One region of the Pseudarthrobacter scleromae genome, then DNA from elsewhere that is predicted to be linked to it. Evidence: riboswitches for the same ligand, from Rfam matches in the RefSeq annotation. Region 1 holds a riboswitch; the other holds the start of a gene.
The links. A riboswitch is a leader RNA that binds a small molecule or an ion and turns the genes downstream of it on or off. The one in region 1 is predicted to bind cyclic di-AMP.
Positions count from the first base shown of each region.

Region 2: it holds a riboswitch for cyclic di-AMP, as region 1 does, so the genes downstream of both, IEX33_RS18270 (C40 family peptidase) here and IEX33_RS08935 (C40 family peptidase) in region 1, are expected to answer to the same signal.

Region 1 covers NZ_BMKV01000003.1:179,545-186,754, reverse strand. Annotated here, with positions in the region: gene IEX33_RS08965 (glucose 1-dehydrogenase) at 49-942, shown strand; gene IEX33_RS08960 (DUF1810 domain-containing protein) at 1,027-1,470, opposite strand; gene IEX33_RS08955 (DNA alkylation repair protein) at 1,454-2,023, opposite strand; gene IEX33_RS08950 (TraR/DksA family transcriptional regulator) at 2,020-2,379, opposite strand; gene IEX33_RS08945 (aggregation-promoting factor C-terminal-like domain-containing protein) at 2,399-3,670, opposite strand; gene IEX33_RS08940 (dienelactone hydrolase family protein) at 3,840-4,823, opposite strand; cyclic di-AMP (ydaO/yuaA leader) riboswitch at 5,123-5,292, shown strand; gene IEX33_RS08935 (C40 family peptidase) at 5,296-6,147, shown strand; gene IEX33_RS08930 (protein adenylyltransferase SelO) at 6,291-7,210, opposite strand, start outside.
Region 2 covers NZ_BMKV01000009.1:48,054-55,263, reverse strand. Annotated here, with positions in the region: gene IEX33_RS18280 (HNH endonuclease) at 1-88, opposite strand, end outside; gene IEX33_RS18275 (NlpC/P60 family protein) at 362-1,141, opposite strand; gene IEX33_RS18270 (C40 family peptidase) at 1,299-2,009, opposite strand; cyclic di-AMP (ydaO/yuaA leader) riboswitch at 2,080-2,253, opposite strand; gene IEX33_RS18265 (M23 family metallopeptidase) at 2,390-3,214, opposite strand; cyclic di-AMP (ydaO/yuaA leader) riboswitch at 3,225-3,441, opposite strand; gene IEX33_RS18260 (metal-dependent transcriptional regulator) at 3,574-4,269, opposite strand; gene serC (phosphoserine transaminase) at 4,550-5,680, shown strand; gene IEX33_RS18250 (DUF3027 domain-containing protein) at 5,837-6,499, opposite strand; gene IEX33_RS18245 (cold-shock protein) at 6,506-6,889, opposite strand; gene IEX33_RS18240 (hypothetical protein) at 7,115-7,210, shown strand, end outside.

The DNA.
Region 1 (7,210 bases):
AAAGGTAAGCATGCTTAGCTTTTGTCATCCGAGCACCAGGAGGACCACATGACAGACCAGTACACCTTCCGCAATCCGGTCACCGCGTACGAAAAGATCTCCCCGCCAAAGCAGCACCAGCCCGAGCCGGGACTGGATGCGGAGCTGGCACCCAAGGCCGACCTTGGCGAGGAGACCTACCGCGGTACCGGCAGGCTGGAAGGGCGCAAGGCGATCGTCACCGGCGCGGACTCAGGCATCGGTGCAGCAACGGCCATTGCCTTCGCCCGGGAGGGGGCCGACGTCGTTCTCTCCTACCTTCCGGAGGAAGAAGAGGATGCCGCCCGCATTGCGGGCCTCATCGAGGCCGCCGGGCGCAAGGCCATCAAGGTCCCCGGTGACCTCAAGGACGCGTCCGTGTGCCGCGACGTGGTGGACACTGCCGTGGCGGTGCTGGGCAGCATCGACATCCTGGTCAACAACGCCGGGAAACAGGTGGCGCAGGAGGACCTCGCCGACATCACGGATGAGCAGTTCGACCACACACTGAAGACCAATGTGTACGCGATGTTCTGGCTGACCAAGGCAGCACTTCCCCATATGCCGGCCGGGTCCACCATTATCAACACCACGTCCATCCAGGCCTACAGCCCGTCCCCGACGCTGGTGGATTACGCCACCACCAAGGCCAGCATCAACAACTTCACGAAGGGCCTGGCGCAGCAGCTGGCGCCCAAGGGCATCCGCGTCAATGCGGTGGCGCCGGGTCCCATCTGGACCCCGCTGCAGGTCAGCAGCGGCCAGCCGAAGGAGGAGCTGCCGGAGTTCGGGCAGTCGACGCCGCTGGGCCGGGCAGGCCAGCCGGCGGAGCTCGCCCCCGCCTACGTCTTCCTCGCCTCACCGGAATCCAGCTATGTTGTGGGCGAAACGCTGAACGTCAACGGCGGCAGCCCCACGCCGTAGCCCCGGGCTGTACCGGAAAGATACCGACGGCGGTGCCCCGCCTGATGCGCGGAGCACCGCCGTCGGCCTCTTATTTCCTGGCCCCTACTTCTCGTCCTGGTCTGCAAGCAGCTCGTCAGTGGCGGCGTCGGGCTGTCCATCGAAGAACTGGGCCAGGACCGTTTTGAATACCGTTTCCCCCGGGGCTGCCCGGAGGAACAACGTCATGGAGGAGTGCAGCTTCCGGGCGTCAATGCTCCCGAAGATGTCCTCCGCCGGGCCGCCTGAGTGATTGGTGACGGCCAGGGCGGACTCGAGCAGCCGTGGGCCGAGCACCGGGTGGGCCAGATACTCCCGTGCTTCAGCCAGGGAGCCGATGGCGTACCGTCGAGACATTTCGCTGTGGCCCAGGCCCGCGAACTGCGGAAAGATGAACCACATCCAGTGGCCGGATTTCCGGCCCAGCTGCAGTTCCGCCAACGCCTGGCCGTATGTGCCGCCGCTGTCCTGGGCGGCGACGAACCGGTCAAGGTTATAGGGATCGTTCATGGGTGTCTCCTTGTGGTGGGGCTTCGGGGGCGGCTTGCTGGTCAATAAAGGCGGCGGCGGTGCGCAGCTGGCTGTCGGAGTCCGTCCGCCACCGGGCCAGGACCACGGCTGCGCGCTGCCGGTCCCGCCCGCCGAGCCCCGCCAGGAACGGCGCCACGACGTCGGACAGCAGCGGCTCCACCAGTTCCCGGGTCCCAGCAGACCGCAGGAAGCCCTCAATACGGGTCAGGTCCGAGTGGCGCAGGAGTGCCCTGGTGGATTGCAGCAGCACAACAGCGGCGAGCCTGCGCTCAAAAACGGCTCGGGAACCGGGCCTGGGCTGGCCCCAGAGGGCGGACGCCAGCTGGACAACGGCGTCGTGGTCGAGGTCCTTGTATTTCCGGAGGGCGTCGCGGACGGTTCCCCGGACTGCGCCCACCGAGGAGCCGTAGGAGGCCAGCTGCCCGCCCAGCCTGTCCTCGACGTCGTCCGCCCGGTACCAGGCGCCCTCATTCTGCAGGGTGCGATCAACGAAGCCTGCAGCAGCGGACACCCGGTCCAGGGTGCTGCTCATTGGCCGCGGCCCGCCGATGCGTGGCGGATACAGAACGGGGTCCACGGCCGTGCCTCCAGCCTGCCTTCGGCGATGGCTTCCCCGCACACAGCACAGGTCCCGTATGTACCGGCGGCAATCCTGGCCAGGGCGGCGTCCACTTGGTCCAGCCCTGCGCTGCTTTGCTTCAGCAGGGCGGACGCCTGGGACAGCTCGAAAGCGATGGTGGAGCCTTCCGGGTCATGTTCGTCGTCCACATTCGAATCCTGGCGCGCCGAGTTGGCGGAGGCGATGTCTGCGCGTAGGGCCGGCAGGAGGGCCACCTTCCGCTCCCGTTCCTCCTCAAGAAGGATCCGGAAGCGTTCATAGTCAGGCATGGGAAAAGCCTACGCGGGGTCAGTACCAGTTCTTTGCCATGGAGTGGTTCCAGGCGGCGCAGGGCGAGCCGTACCGCTCCCGGATGTAGCCCAGCCCCCAGTCGATCTGCGTCCGGTAGCTGGTAAGCCAGTCGGCACCAGCACTGGAGTACTTGCCTGGCGGCAGGGCCTGCGCGATTCCGTAGGCGCCCGAATAGGGGTTGGTGGCGGTGGTCAGCCAGTTCGATTCCTTGGTCCACAGCTGGGCCAGGCAGAGGAACTGGTCCTGGCCCCAGCCGTGGGCGCCCAACCTGGTGGAGGCGTAGCTTTTAGCTCCTGCCGGGTCATTGACCGCGCCGCCGGGGAGGGAAGGCACGACGACGGGCGGCGGGCTTGGCGGCGCAGGGGGCGGGCTGGCCGGGGCAGGGTTTGTCGGAGCCGGGTCCGCCGGAGCCGGATTGACGGGCGCGGGGGCTGGGCCGCCGGGCTGGGGCGCTTCCGGAGCCGCGGGCCCGGCGGCGGGCAGCGGTGCGGGCCGGGCAGCCGCGTCGGCCTGCCGGCGGGACTGTCCTTCAGCCGCGGCGCGTTTGGCCGCCTGGGATGCCTCGTAGGCGGCCAGCGCCGCCTGGCCCTGCCGGTAGGCGTTCTCCACCTCCGCCGTCGTGCCTTTGAGCGACGCCAGCTGCGCCGTTAGCTGCCCGCTGCGTTGCTTTTCCTCCGCCGCCTGGCGGGTCACGGCGTCCTGGGCGGACCGGGCCTCCGTGAGCCTGGCTTCGGCTTCAAGGGACAGCCGCCCGCGCTCATCCTTCGCAGCCTGTTCCTGGGCCGCCAGCGCAGCAGCGATCTTTCCTGCGACCGACGCCTTGTGCACGAGTGCGGCGGTCTTGTCCCCCACGATCTGCACCACGTTGAGCCCGTGCACGGTGTTGCTCTGGACGGCGTCGAGGGCAACAAAGAACCCCATGTTCGTACCGCCGGTTTTGTATGACTGGGCCGCCAGCGCACCGAGCTCTTTCCTGTGCTGGACAAGGTCAAAGTGAGCCTGCTCGGTCTGTGCCGCCAGGACTTCCACCTTGGCAGATGCAGCCTGCAAAGCCGCGTCCGTCACCGCGTACTCCGCTGCTGCCTGCACCGCGGCGGAGCCTGCGGCCTCGGACTGGTCCTGAAGGGCGGACAGTAAGCCACCTATCCTGGCAATTTCCGCGGTCTTTTTGGCCTCGCTCTCCTTCGCGTCCTGCACCTCCTCCCAGGACGGGAAATCGCCGGGCGGGACCTCCGCAGCACCCGCCGGCGTAAGCCATAGGGTTCCCACCAGCGCAAATGAAAGAAGCGCCGCGGCGAGCCGCGCCCTGGGTTTGGTAACGAACCGGCACATAGTCGGGAAGCCTACCGCCTTCACCCTCAGGTTGAAGGCGGACGTTTCTACATCGTTATGGACCGAAGGCAGTTACGTTGACGGAAAGGGCAGAAGTGCCGGCCTCTTACAAATGCTGGCCGAACCAGGCAAGGGTGTCATTCCACGCGGCCGTCGCCTGGGCTTCGTTGTAGCGGTCGCCGGTGTCGTTATGGAAGGCATGGTCCACGCCGGGGTAGACCGTGAGCTGGTGGACAACACCGGAGGCTGCCAGCGCATCCTTGAGCGCAGGCATTGGCCCGGTGATGCGTTGATCGAGTTCAGCGTAGACCCCGAATACGGCCGCCTTGATGTCCGGTACTTTGGCCAGGTCGGGGGCGGGTCCATAGAACGCCGCAGTTGCCTTCAAGCCGTCCAGTTCGGCGGCCGCCTGCCAGGTGATGCCGCCGCCGAAGCAGTAGCCGGTCATGGCGACGCGGCCACCGTCCACGAAGTCCTGGGCCTGGAGGTACTCCAGTGCTGCCGCAAAGTCGGCCACGTGCCGCTGGGCGCCGGCCTGGGTGAGGGCGCCGGGTACGGCGTCGCGGTCCATGCCGGCCGTCCCACCTTCACGGCTGAGCAGGTCAAGCGCCAGGGCGGCATACCCCTCCTTCGCGAAGCGGCGGGCCACGTCTTCGATGTGGGGCGTCAGCCCGCGGTTCTCATGGCAGATCAACACGGCAGGAGCGCGCCCTTCCTGCTCGGGCCTGGCCAGGTAGGCACTGACGGAGGCGCCGCCGGACGGAAACTGGACGGACGCCGTCGTCAATCCTGGCGCACCCTCAGGGACAGAGAGCGGGCTTTTAGCCCCGGGCACCGCTCCCGACCCCGCAGTCCCGGCAGCGGACGTCGGGGACGTCGGGGACGGTTCCGGGGTGGGCATGGGGTCGGTGCTCCGCGGCACCTCGCTGGGGGTACAACCCACCAGCAGCATCGCCGCCGACGCCGCCGCCATGCTGCCGGTAATGAAAGCAACCCGCCGGGTAAAGGTCCGCTGGCTCAGCGCGCCGGACCGGTAGTCGTCAAAGAATTCCTCAATCAGGTACTTCTCATACTTGCCAAGCTGCGTCACAGTGCCTCCTCGGGGTGACGAACATACTCCTCCCCCAGCCACCTCCGGACAAGGTTCAGCGGCGATCTTTGCCCGTCCTTTATCGCTTTGTGATAAACATCATTGCCCTGCAAAATCGGCGCGCCTGCACTTCGCCCCGGGGGCGCTGTGGCACGCGAAATCCAGTCGATAGCCAAACCGAGAGAATCGCCTCGCATGTTATCCAAATGTGACAATGGGTGCTAAGTCGGGTTATGGTCTTCAAGTGTCCCTCCCAGACGGGACATTCCCCGTCAGAATGCCGAGCCCTGCCACTGACCCGGGAACCAACGCTTTCCAGCTGGCAGGGACGGGGGAACCAAGTTTCCGCGGCCTTTGAAGGCCTTGGGGTTAAGTCGATAGCGCGTCCGTTCCATTCGGAGGTGTTACCGGCCGGGTATCTCCAACCCGAACCCGACAGCTCACCCCGCAGGCATGGGAGAGGCGATCAACTGTGTCAAAAAATTCCACCACTGCCCGTCACCGCGCAACGCCGGCCCGCTCCATCGCGATCGAAGGGCTGGCTGTTTCGGCCAAGTCCCTGGGCCGTCCGGCTCTGGCCGTAGCAGCAGCCTCCGGCATTGCCTTCGGCGTCGGCGCCCCGGCCCACGCCGGTGTGAACGGTCCGGACACCACCGAGACCGCTAGCGTCCAGGCTTCGGCCGCCCCTGCGGCAGCAGTCGCAGCCCCCGCCGCAGCAGCCGGCAACGTCCACACGGTTGTATCGGGCGACACCCTTGGTGCCATTGCGTCGATGCACGGTGTCAGCCTGAATGACGTCCTGTCAGCCAACGGGCTTTCCGTCTCCACGATCATCTACCCCGGTGACCAGATCCAGATTCCCGCCGCGGGATCTGCTCCGGCCGCTCCGGCCGCAGCCTACGTTGCACCGGCTGCAGCACCGGCACCGGCTCCGGTCCAGACCGCTGCTGTTACTACCCCGGCGAACACCGGAATGAACATGTCCTACGCATCAGCCCCGGTTGCAGCCACGGGCAGCGGCGCCGGAGCAGCCATCCTGGCCAACGCCTACGGCCAGGTGGGCCAGATCCAGGACTGCACCGCCATGGTGGAGAAAGCCCTGCGCACGGTCGGCAAGTCGGTCGGCGACCTCGCCCCGGGCCAGTTCTACCAGTACGGCACCACCGTGGGCACCCCCGCTCCCGGTGACCTGGTGATCACCGCCGGCCACGTGGGCGTCTACGCCGGCGACGGCCAGGTTGTCAGCGGCGGCGTGAACGGCAACCAGACCGCCGTTCACTCCATCAGCTGGCTCAGCGGCGCTTCCTTCGTCCGCGTGGCATAGTCACCACGGACACAGGCGCAGCTGGCCCGTAAGGGCCAGGCCACTCCAGATAAAGACGGCAGCCGGGTTCTCCCGGCTGCCGCCTTTGTCATGCTTCCACGGTTGTCATTCTTGATCCGTCCGGAGGCCAGCACCGCCCCGGGTCAGGTACCGCAGAAGGTCCGGTAGGTGCCGAAGTCCTCCGGCGGCCCCTCGGTGTAGCGCTCCAGCCCCGGGCGTTCATGGAACGGGGCCCTCACCACTTCCAGGAAACGGTCGAATGGGCCCATATCCCCCTCCGTGGCGGCCGCCAGCGCTTCCTCCACCAGGTGGTTCCGGGGAATGTACACCGGGTTGACGCTGTCCATCAGCCCGGCGTCGGGCTTCAGGCCGGCCCAGCGCCCAGCCCAGGCATCAAACGCGGCGAGATCCAGGACCATGCCCCGCGCCGGCCTGGCATCACCCCTGGCGGCCTGGCCAAGGCTCCGGAAGAACTGTGTGTAATCGACAGGTCCGTCCTTCAGCAGGGCGATCACCCCGTCCACCAGTTCCGATGCCTCGTCCCCCTCCTTGCTTCCGGCCGGCCCGCCGTTGATGCCAAGCTTTGCCTTCATGCCGTTGAACCAGGCATCGCTGTACTGGCTGCGGAACTTCCCCAGCGCCTCCACTGCGGGGGCGACTGCCTGTTCCTGGTCCTCGTGGAAGAGCGGCAGCATGGCCTCCGCCAGCCGCGCCAGGTTCCACTCAGCCACCACCGGCTGGTTGGCGTAGGCGTAGCGGCCGCCGACGTCAATGGAGCTGTACACGGCCCCGGGATTGAAAGCGTCCATGAAGGCGCAGGGGCCGTAGTCGATGGTTTCGCCGGAAATGGTCATGTTGTCCGTGTTCATGACGCCGTGCACAAACCCCACCAGCATCCACCGGGCCACCAGCCCGGCCTGGGCGGCCACCACCGAGGCGAACAGTTCCAGGTAGGGATGTTCAGCTTGGGCTGCGTCCGGGTAGTGCCTGCTGATGGCATGGTCCGCCAGCCGGCGGAGGAGCTCCATGTTGTCCGTGGCCCGGGCATATTGGAAGCTGCCCA
Region 2 (7,210 bases), on a different contig from region 1:
CTTTGCCTGTGAGCACAAGCACCAGCGCCCGGCGGAACGTGATGACCGCCAGCGGTTCATATCCAGCATTCAGAACGAGAGTGCGCATGCACGTACCTCTTCACGGCCGCACCCGTCAGGGGCACGAGGGCCGGCTGCCCTCGGCATGTCCGGGCTATGGATCGACACCACAAGAGTAAACATAGATGCGCATTATCAGCTAATTGCGGTTTTCCAAAACTGCCGTGTCGGGTCCATTGGCGGGCGTTCCCCGGGTGGCTGCGGGCTGCACTCCGCCGGCATCGTACTTAAATGGAAGAACCCCTGCCGCGGGGCAGGGGTTCTTCGTGCCGTCCCCAGGGAACGGCTAACGCGGGGCTCGTTAGTTCACGCGGATGAAAACAGGGCCGGAGCCAACGTTGGCGCTGAACACCACGGTCTGGTTTCCGTTGTATCCACCGTGGACAGCCTGGCCGTTGCCGGCGTAGACAGCGATGTGGGCCATGCCCGCGCCACCATCTGCGTAGTAGATGAGGTCGCCCGGCTGGGCTTCCGCGGCGCTTACGGTGCGGCCCAGGGAGAGGTACCCTGCAGGCCAGTCGTGGAAGTTGATGCCCACTGCGGCCAGGGAGTTGGTCACCAGCATGGTGCAGTCCTGCGTGACGCCCAGCTGGGCGTACGCAGCGGAAAGGATGGCTGCGCCCTTGCCGCTGGCGGAAGCGGCAGGAGCTGCAGCGGGTGCAGAGGCGGTGGTTACCTTGGCGGTCACCTTGGGGGCTGCGGCAGGCTGGACGACGGCGGGAGCCGGCTCGGCTTCCTCGACCTCAACAGGAGCTGGCTCTTCCTCGACAACCACAACAGGCGCGGGCGTGGTGGTGACGGCCGGCTTCTCGAAGGTGATGGCGATGGTGGAAGCAGCGGAGATCGGCGCCTCGACAGAGGACTCAACTTCCAGGGTGGCCGGAGCGGAGTCGCGCTGGACGCTGGAGTCAGCCGCGTTTGCAGCGATGCCGCTGGTCAGCACCAGGCCCGAAGCAGCGGCAATAACCGCTGCCTGGCGGCCCATGCCGCCGGCGTTGCCGCCAACAGCCTTGGCGATAACGGCGATTGAGTTGGTCTTGGTGACTTCGGCGCGATGCCGTGCGGTGGCACGAGTAGTCATCAGTTCTCTCTTTCGTTTTCCTCAGGCCGTTGTGGGCACCAAGGGGTTTGGGCGTGCCGGCATCTTGGGGGTACGCCGGCACGCCCCGAACGGGGATGTGGTGTTTGTGGAAAGTGGTGGGGCAAAGAAATAGTTCTTGGGCCCGAAGGCCCAAGAACTATTTGTTGATCGTGAAGAAGGCGGAGCTTCCGGTGGCGGCCACCGAGTGAAGCAGAGTGCCCTGGGAGGGGTTGAGCGCGCTGATCATCATGCCGTTGCCGACGTAGATGCCTACGTGCGCGCCACCGTTCTGCATGACCAGGTCACCCGGCTGCGGGGTGGAGGTAGGCGTCATTGCCGTCCAGGCGTTGACGCGCGGGATGCTGACGCCAGCCTGGGCGTAAACCCACTGGGTGAAGCCGGAGCAGTCCCAGCCGTTGGGGGTGGTGCCGCCCCAGACGTAGGGACGGCCGATGCCGGTGTACGCGAGTGCGGCAATGCCGGAGGTAGAGGCCGAGGAAACCGTTTCGGCCTGCTTCTCAGCTGCAGCTTCGGGGGCCGACGCGGTGGAAGCCGACGCGGTGGAGGCCGTCCGGGTTCCGGAAGCAGTCCGGCTCTCGGATTCGGTCGACTGTGCCCGCACCGGTGCCGGCTTCGGAGCGGCGGTGGTCTTCACCACGGGACGCTCGAAGGAGACGGTGGCGGTGGGTGCTGCGGTCACCGCGAGGGCAGACTGGGCAGACCCGGACTCGGTGGAAGCGGATACGCCGGCGGTGGTGTCCGCGGCGTTGGCAGGCAGGCCCATGCTGAGGATGAGACCGGAAGCGGCTGCGATAACTGCAGCCTGGCGACCTACTGTCCCGGCATTGGCACTAACAGCCTTGGACACGGTGCCCAAGGGGTTGGTACGAACCGATTGCGCACGGTGGCGCGCAGAATGATGGCGTGAAGACACGAAGGTAGCCTCTCCCAATGCCTGCGAGGTGAGCTGTCGGATTCGGATGGGAGTCACCCGGCCACACCGCTTCCAAGGAAGCTTTGCGACTTAACCCCAAGGCCTTCGCTGAAGCAAAGACCAAAATTGGTTCCCCCGCCCCTGCCAGACGATGAAATGCGAACGGACCTTGAGCGGTGGCAGAGCTAGGCAATCCGCACAAGAGCGTCAACTTCGGAAAAGTTGACGCGAGTTAGACGGTACAGCAGTTTTCGTTGAATGTCACATTCAGGTCACGGCAGGTCACGATGATTCGAGAGTGAACCATCATTTGACTACAGCCAGCCGGTGGGATCGACGACTTCGCCGTTGACCTGGACCTCGAAGTGGAGGTGGCAGCCTGTTGAAGCACCTGTGGTGCCACTGAGCGCCAGGACATCGCCGCGGGAGACCGTCTGGCCCTCGGCGACGCTGAAGGAGGAGAGGTGGTTGTACGTGGTTTCCAGGCCGTTGCCGTGGTCCACGACAACCCGGTTTCCGCCACCATACTGGTGCCAGCCCACGAACGTCACGGTGCCGGTGGCTGCTGCAAGGACCGAGGTGCCGCACTGGGCCACGTAGTCCTGGCCGCGGTGGAAGTCACCAGAGCCGCCGGTGATCGGGCTGACCCGGTAACCGAACGGGGAAGCAGTGGACAGCGCGGCCAAAGGGGCTCCGAGGCTTCCGGCAGATGCTGCGCGGGACACGGAACCTGCGGACTGCGCGCTGAGCAGCTGCTTCAGTTTGCCGTCGGGATCGGCCTGGGTCACCACGGCAGAGCGGCTGAAGTCGATCTGTGCGCCGGCCTCGGCCGATACCTGCGGCTGCGGTGTGACAGCCGAAGCTGCCACCGGGGTAACGCTGCCGGCATTGTCTGTAGCCATGACGGGGCTGGTTGCCGGAACGGTCACGGTCAACACCAGCCCGGTGGCGGCCAGCGCGATTCCGGCCTTCTGGCCGATCCCGCTGGCGGAGGCAAATTCCGTGATTTGCCGGAAGGGTCCTCGACGGCGGCGTGCATCACGGTGCGGATCGCGGGGGCGTTCCGTGGTGATGACCTCGACAACGCGCGGCGTTGAAACGGGGGCGGCCGCGCGGCGGCGCCCCTTGGGGGTCTGCATGGACAAGAAGGGTTCCTCTCTGGAAAGCCTGCGAAGTTAGCTGTCGGATTCGGGTCAGAGAGTTCACAGACCCGGTCCGCCTGGGCAAGCTCGGCACAGAGGTATCCCCGGAAGGATCCAACGCTGGAAGAGGCTTGCTGCTGACGGACTTCACCCCAAGGCAGTCCCCCGTCTGCCGGTTGTGGTTCCCCCACCTCTGCCAGTAATGACTCGTGCACCTGATCCGCTGGCAGAGCTCGGCTCCGGATCAGGTAACGCTTTAGTATCTACGCTTGGGTTTTAACTATAGGGCCAGAAGTCCCAAAGTAACAATTCCGTTATCTTTGCCTCTTCTGCCCCAACCGGGGTAGAACGCACGTTTACCGGATGGCAACGAAGACGTGGGCCGCCACTTCCGGCGGCAGCTCCAGGGCGCCCTCTATGCCGGGCACGCGGACCGAAATGTAGTCTCCCACCCGCTCCAGCGAGACTGCGGCCCCGGGGCGGATTCCGCCCTCGTCCAGCTGGACCAGCAGTTCCGGTTCCACCTGGATTGGCTCAGCCAGGCGGCTTACGGTTACCTCGGACGCCGGGCCATAGGACTTCATTGCTTCCAGCAGGCTGATGGCCCCGTCGGCGAAGCCCTGTGATGCCTGGCCGCCGAGGGCAGCCAGGCCGGGGATGGGGTTGCCGTACGGGGACTCCGTTGGGTGGTCAAGCAGCTCGTAGATGCGCCGTTCCACGCGTTCGCTCATGACGTGCTCCCAGCGGCAGGCCTCGTCATGGACGTAGGCCCAGTCCAGGCCGATCACGTCTGCCAGCAGCCGCTCAGCCAGCCGGTGCTTCCGCATCACTTCGGTAGCGCGCTTCCGGCCAACTTCGGTGAGTTCGAGGTGCCGGTCGCCCGAGACCACCACCAGGCCGTCCCGCTCCATCCTGCCAATGGTCTGGGAGACCGTGGGCCCTGAGTGGCGCAGGCGTTCGGCGATCCGGGCGCGGAGGGCCACGATGTTCTCTTCCTCAAGCTCCAAGATGGTCCGAAGGTACATCTCCGTAGTGTCGATCAGATCCGTCATCCAGCTCAGCTCCTCGAGCGCAGTACCTTGCGTTGTCCCACCGTATCGCCTTCCGCGCGACGTAGTCCGTTGGAAAGCTTAGCCTATTTTGACTTTGTCCGAATAGTTGGCGGCCGTCACAACAGGCCGTCTCAATGTCTGGACTATGACGGTGCCGGTTCCCGCCCCAACGCCGGTTCAGGCAGAATGAGGAGGGCCGGAGTTGCAGTCACAGCCGACTGTCCGCCAAGCAACCACCCGTCCGGACCCCAGCCGCGTCCACGCCGAAATTGGAGCACCTGTGAGCGAAAACAGCATCACTATTCCCGCCGACCTCCTGCCCAAGGACGGACGGTTCGGCGCCGGACCGTCAAAGGTCCGGCAGGAGCAGATCGACGCGCTTTCCGCTGCGTCGAAAACCATCCTGGGAACCTCGCACCGGCAGGCTCCGGTAAAGAACCTGGTGGGGTCGGTGCGCGAGGGCCTCAGCCAGTTCTTCCGGGCACCCGAGGGCTATGAGGTGGTCCTCGGCGTCGGCGGTTCCACTGCGTTCTGGGACATCGCCAGCTTCGGCCTGGTGGAGCAGAAGGCCCAGCACCTCTCGTTCGGTGAGTTCGGGTCCAAGTTTGCGGCCGCCACCAACAAGGCGCCCTTCCTGGCTGCCTCCTCCATCATCAAGTCCGAACCAGGTACCCGCCCGGCCGCGCAGGCCGAAGCGGGCGTTGATGTCTACGCATGGCCGCAGAACGAGACCTCCACGGGCGTCTCCGCCCCCGTGAGGCGCGTCGCAGGTGCGGACGAGGGCGCGCTGGTGCTGGTTGACGCAACATCAGCCGCCGGCGGCCTTGACGTGGACGTGGCGGAGAGCGACGTCTACTACTTCGCCCCGCAGAAAAACTTCGCCTCCGACGGCGGACTCTGGCTGGGCCTGTTCTCCCCCGCCGCCCTGGACCGCGCGGCCCGCATCAAGGCGACCGACCGCTGGATCCCGGATTTCCTCGACCTGCAGACCGCAATCGACAACTCGCGGCTGAACCAGACGTACAACACACCGTCGTTGTCCACCCTGGTGACCCTGAATGCCCAGGTGCAGTGGCTGAACGCGAACGGCGGCCTGGATTTTGCCTCCGCACGCACCGCGGATTCCGCCGGCCGCATCTACGGCTGGGCGGAATCTTCCGAGTTCGCCACCCCGTTCGTCACCAACCCGGATGAGCGCTCCAACGTCATCGCCACCATCGACTTTGACGAGTCAGTGGACGCAGCCGTGGTGGCAAAGGTGCTGCGGGCCAACGGCGTCGTGGACACCGAGCCCTACCGAAAGCTCGGCCGCAACCAGCTGCGCATCGCCACGTTCGTGGCCATCGAACCGGACGACGTTTCCGCGCTGCTGGCCAGCATCGACTTCGTGGTGGGCAAGCTGCGCAAGTAGCGGGCTCCAGCAGCAGTCCGCGCTGCGGCTCCGTGGTCCCAAAAGCAGCGCACCCAGAAGCAAAGAGCGTTAACTTACGACGGCGCCGCCCGGGGTTAGTTCCGGGCGGCGCCTTTGTGTATGTCGTGGGAAGCGTTCCTTGGCGCGCAGCTTGCCTTAAGGCGTGACGGCATCGTCTTCCGCGGGCTGAGCGGGCGGAAGAGAGGCACCACCGGGGGCGTCGACGGCGGGCTCTGAAACGGCGGGCTCTGATACGGCATCCTGGCCGTCGTCATCGGCTTCGCCTTCCGCGGGCGCAGCTTCCTGCGCGCCGACTTCCGGTTCCCCTGCCCGGACCTGCTCCGGCTCCTGGTCCTGCTCATCCTCGGGCCGGACGCGTTCAGCCCACGGCACCCATTCCGGGGCGAGGATCGCATCTTCCGACGGCAACAGGCCGAGCTCGCTGACGGTGACCACCTTTGAGCGGGAGTTGCGGGTCAGCACCGCGTACCACTGCCAGCCCAGGTAGCCAGGCAGCCTGGATTCAAACAGGTGCGTCACCAGGCGGTCGCCTTCGCTTTTGGCCGCCAGATGGCGGCCAACGGTTGGTGCGGGCGTGATTTCCTCCACAGCAGCACGCGCCGCGTCCACGGCGGCGGCGAGGAAGGCATCCGGCTTCCCTGTCCGCCATACCGGGACACCCGCGCGGCGCTTGGACGGAGCCTTCGCCCCCGCAGCGGCGGGGCCGGCAGCGGCCGCGCCACCCGCCGTCGTGCTGTCCTGTTCCGGCATGTCCTGTTCCGGCGGGGCCGGGACCGGCTGTTCAGCTTCCGGGATCATCAGTGCCTAAACGTCCAGCTCGTCGGCAACCTTACGCAGGGCAGCGGCGATGGCCTTGCCCTTGTTGCCTTCCGGGTACTTGCCTGCCGAGAGCGTTCCGGACAGGTTGTCCAGGACAGTCACCAGATCCTGGACAAGGGGGGCAAGGTCCTTTGCACTGGGCCGCTTTGCCTTGGCGATGGAAGGCGTCTTGTCCAGCACGCGCAGGCCAAGCGCCTGGGCACCCTTCCGGCCGTCAGCAACACCGAACTCAACCCGGGTGCCGGCCTTAAGCTCTGTTACGCCCTCGGGCAGCGACGATTTGGGCAGGAATACCTCCTGGCCGTCCTCGCCCGCGAGGAAACCAAAGCCCTTGTCCTTGTCATACCACTTGACCTTGCCGGTAGGCACGTAATCAACCTTCTTCGTTCAGCGTCTTCTGACACGGCCGCCCGCCACCGCATCCGCATTGCTGTGCGGGTTTAGGGTATGGCGGCTGCAGGCCGTGTTGGTCTATCCCCCAAGGTTATCCTGCCCACCGCCCTATTCCTGCTTTTACGTGCCTTGCGGAGGCATTCCGGGGCTCCGTACAGCAGCGTTCACGCCGGAGGGTGCCGGAGCTGTAGCGTTGCGTCCATGACACCCTCGCGTTACCGGCGTACCCTGATGATCCTCGCCGCAGCTGTCGCCGTGTTCTCCCTGGTGGCAGTAGGCACCGTGATGGCCTTGGCC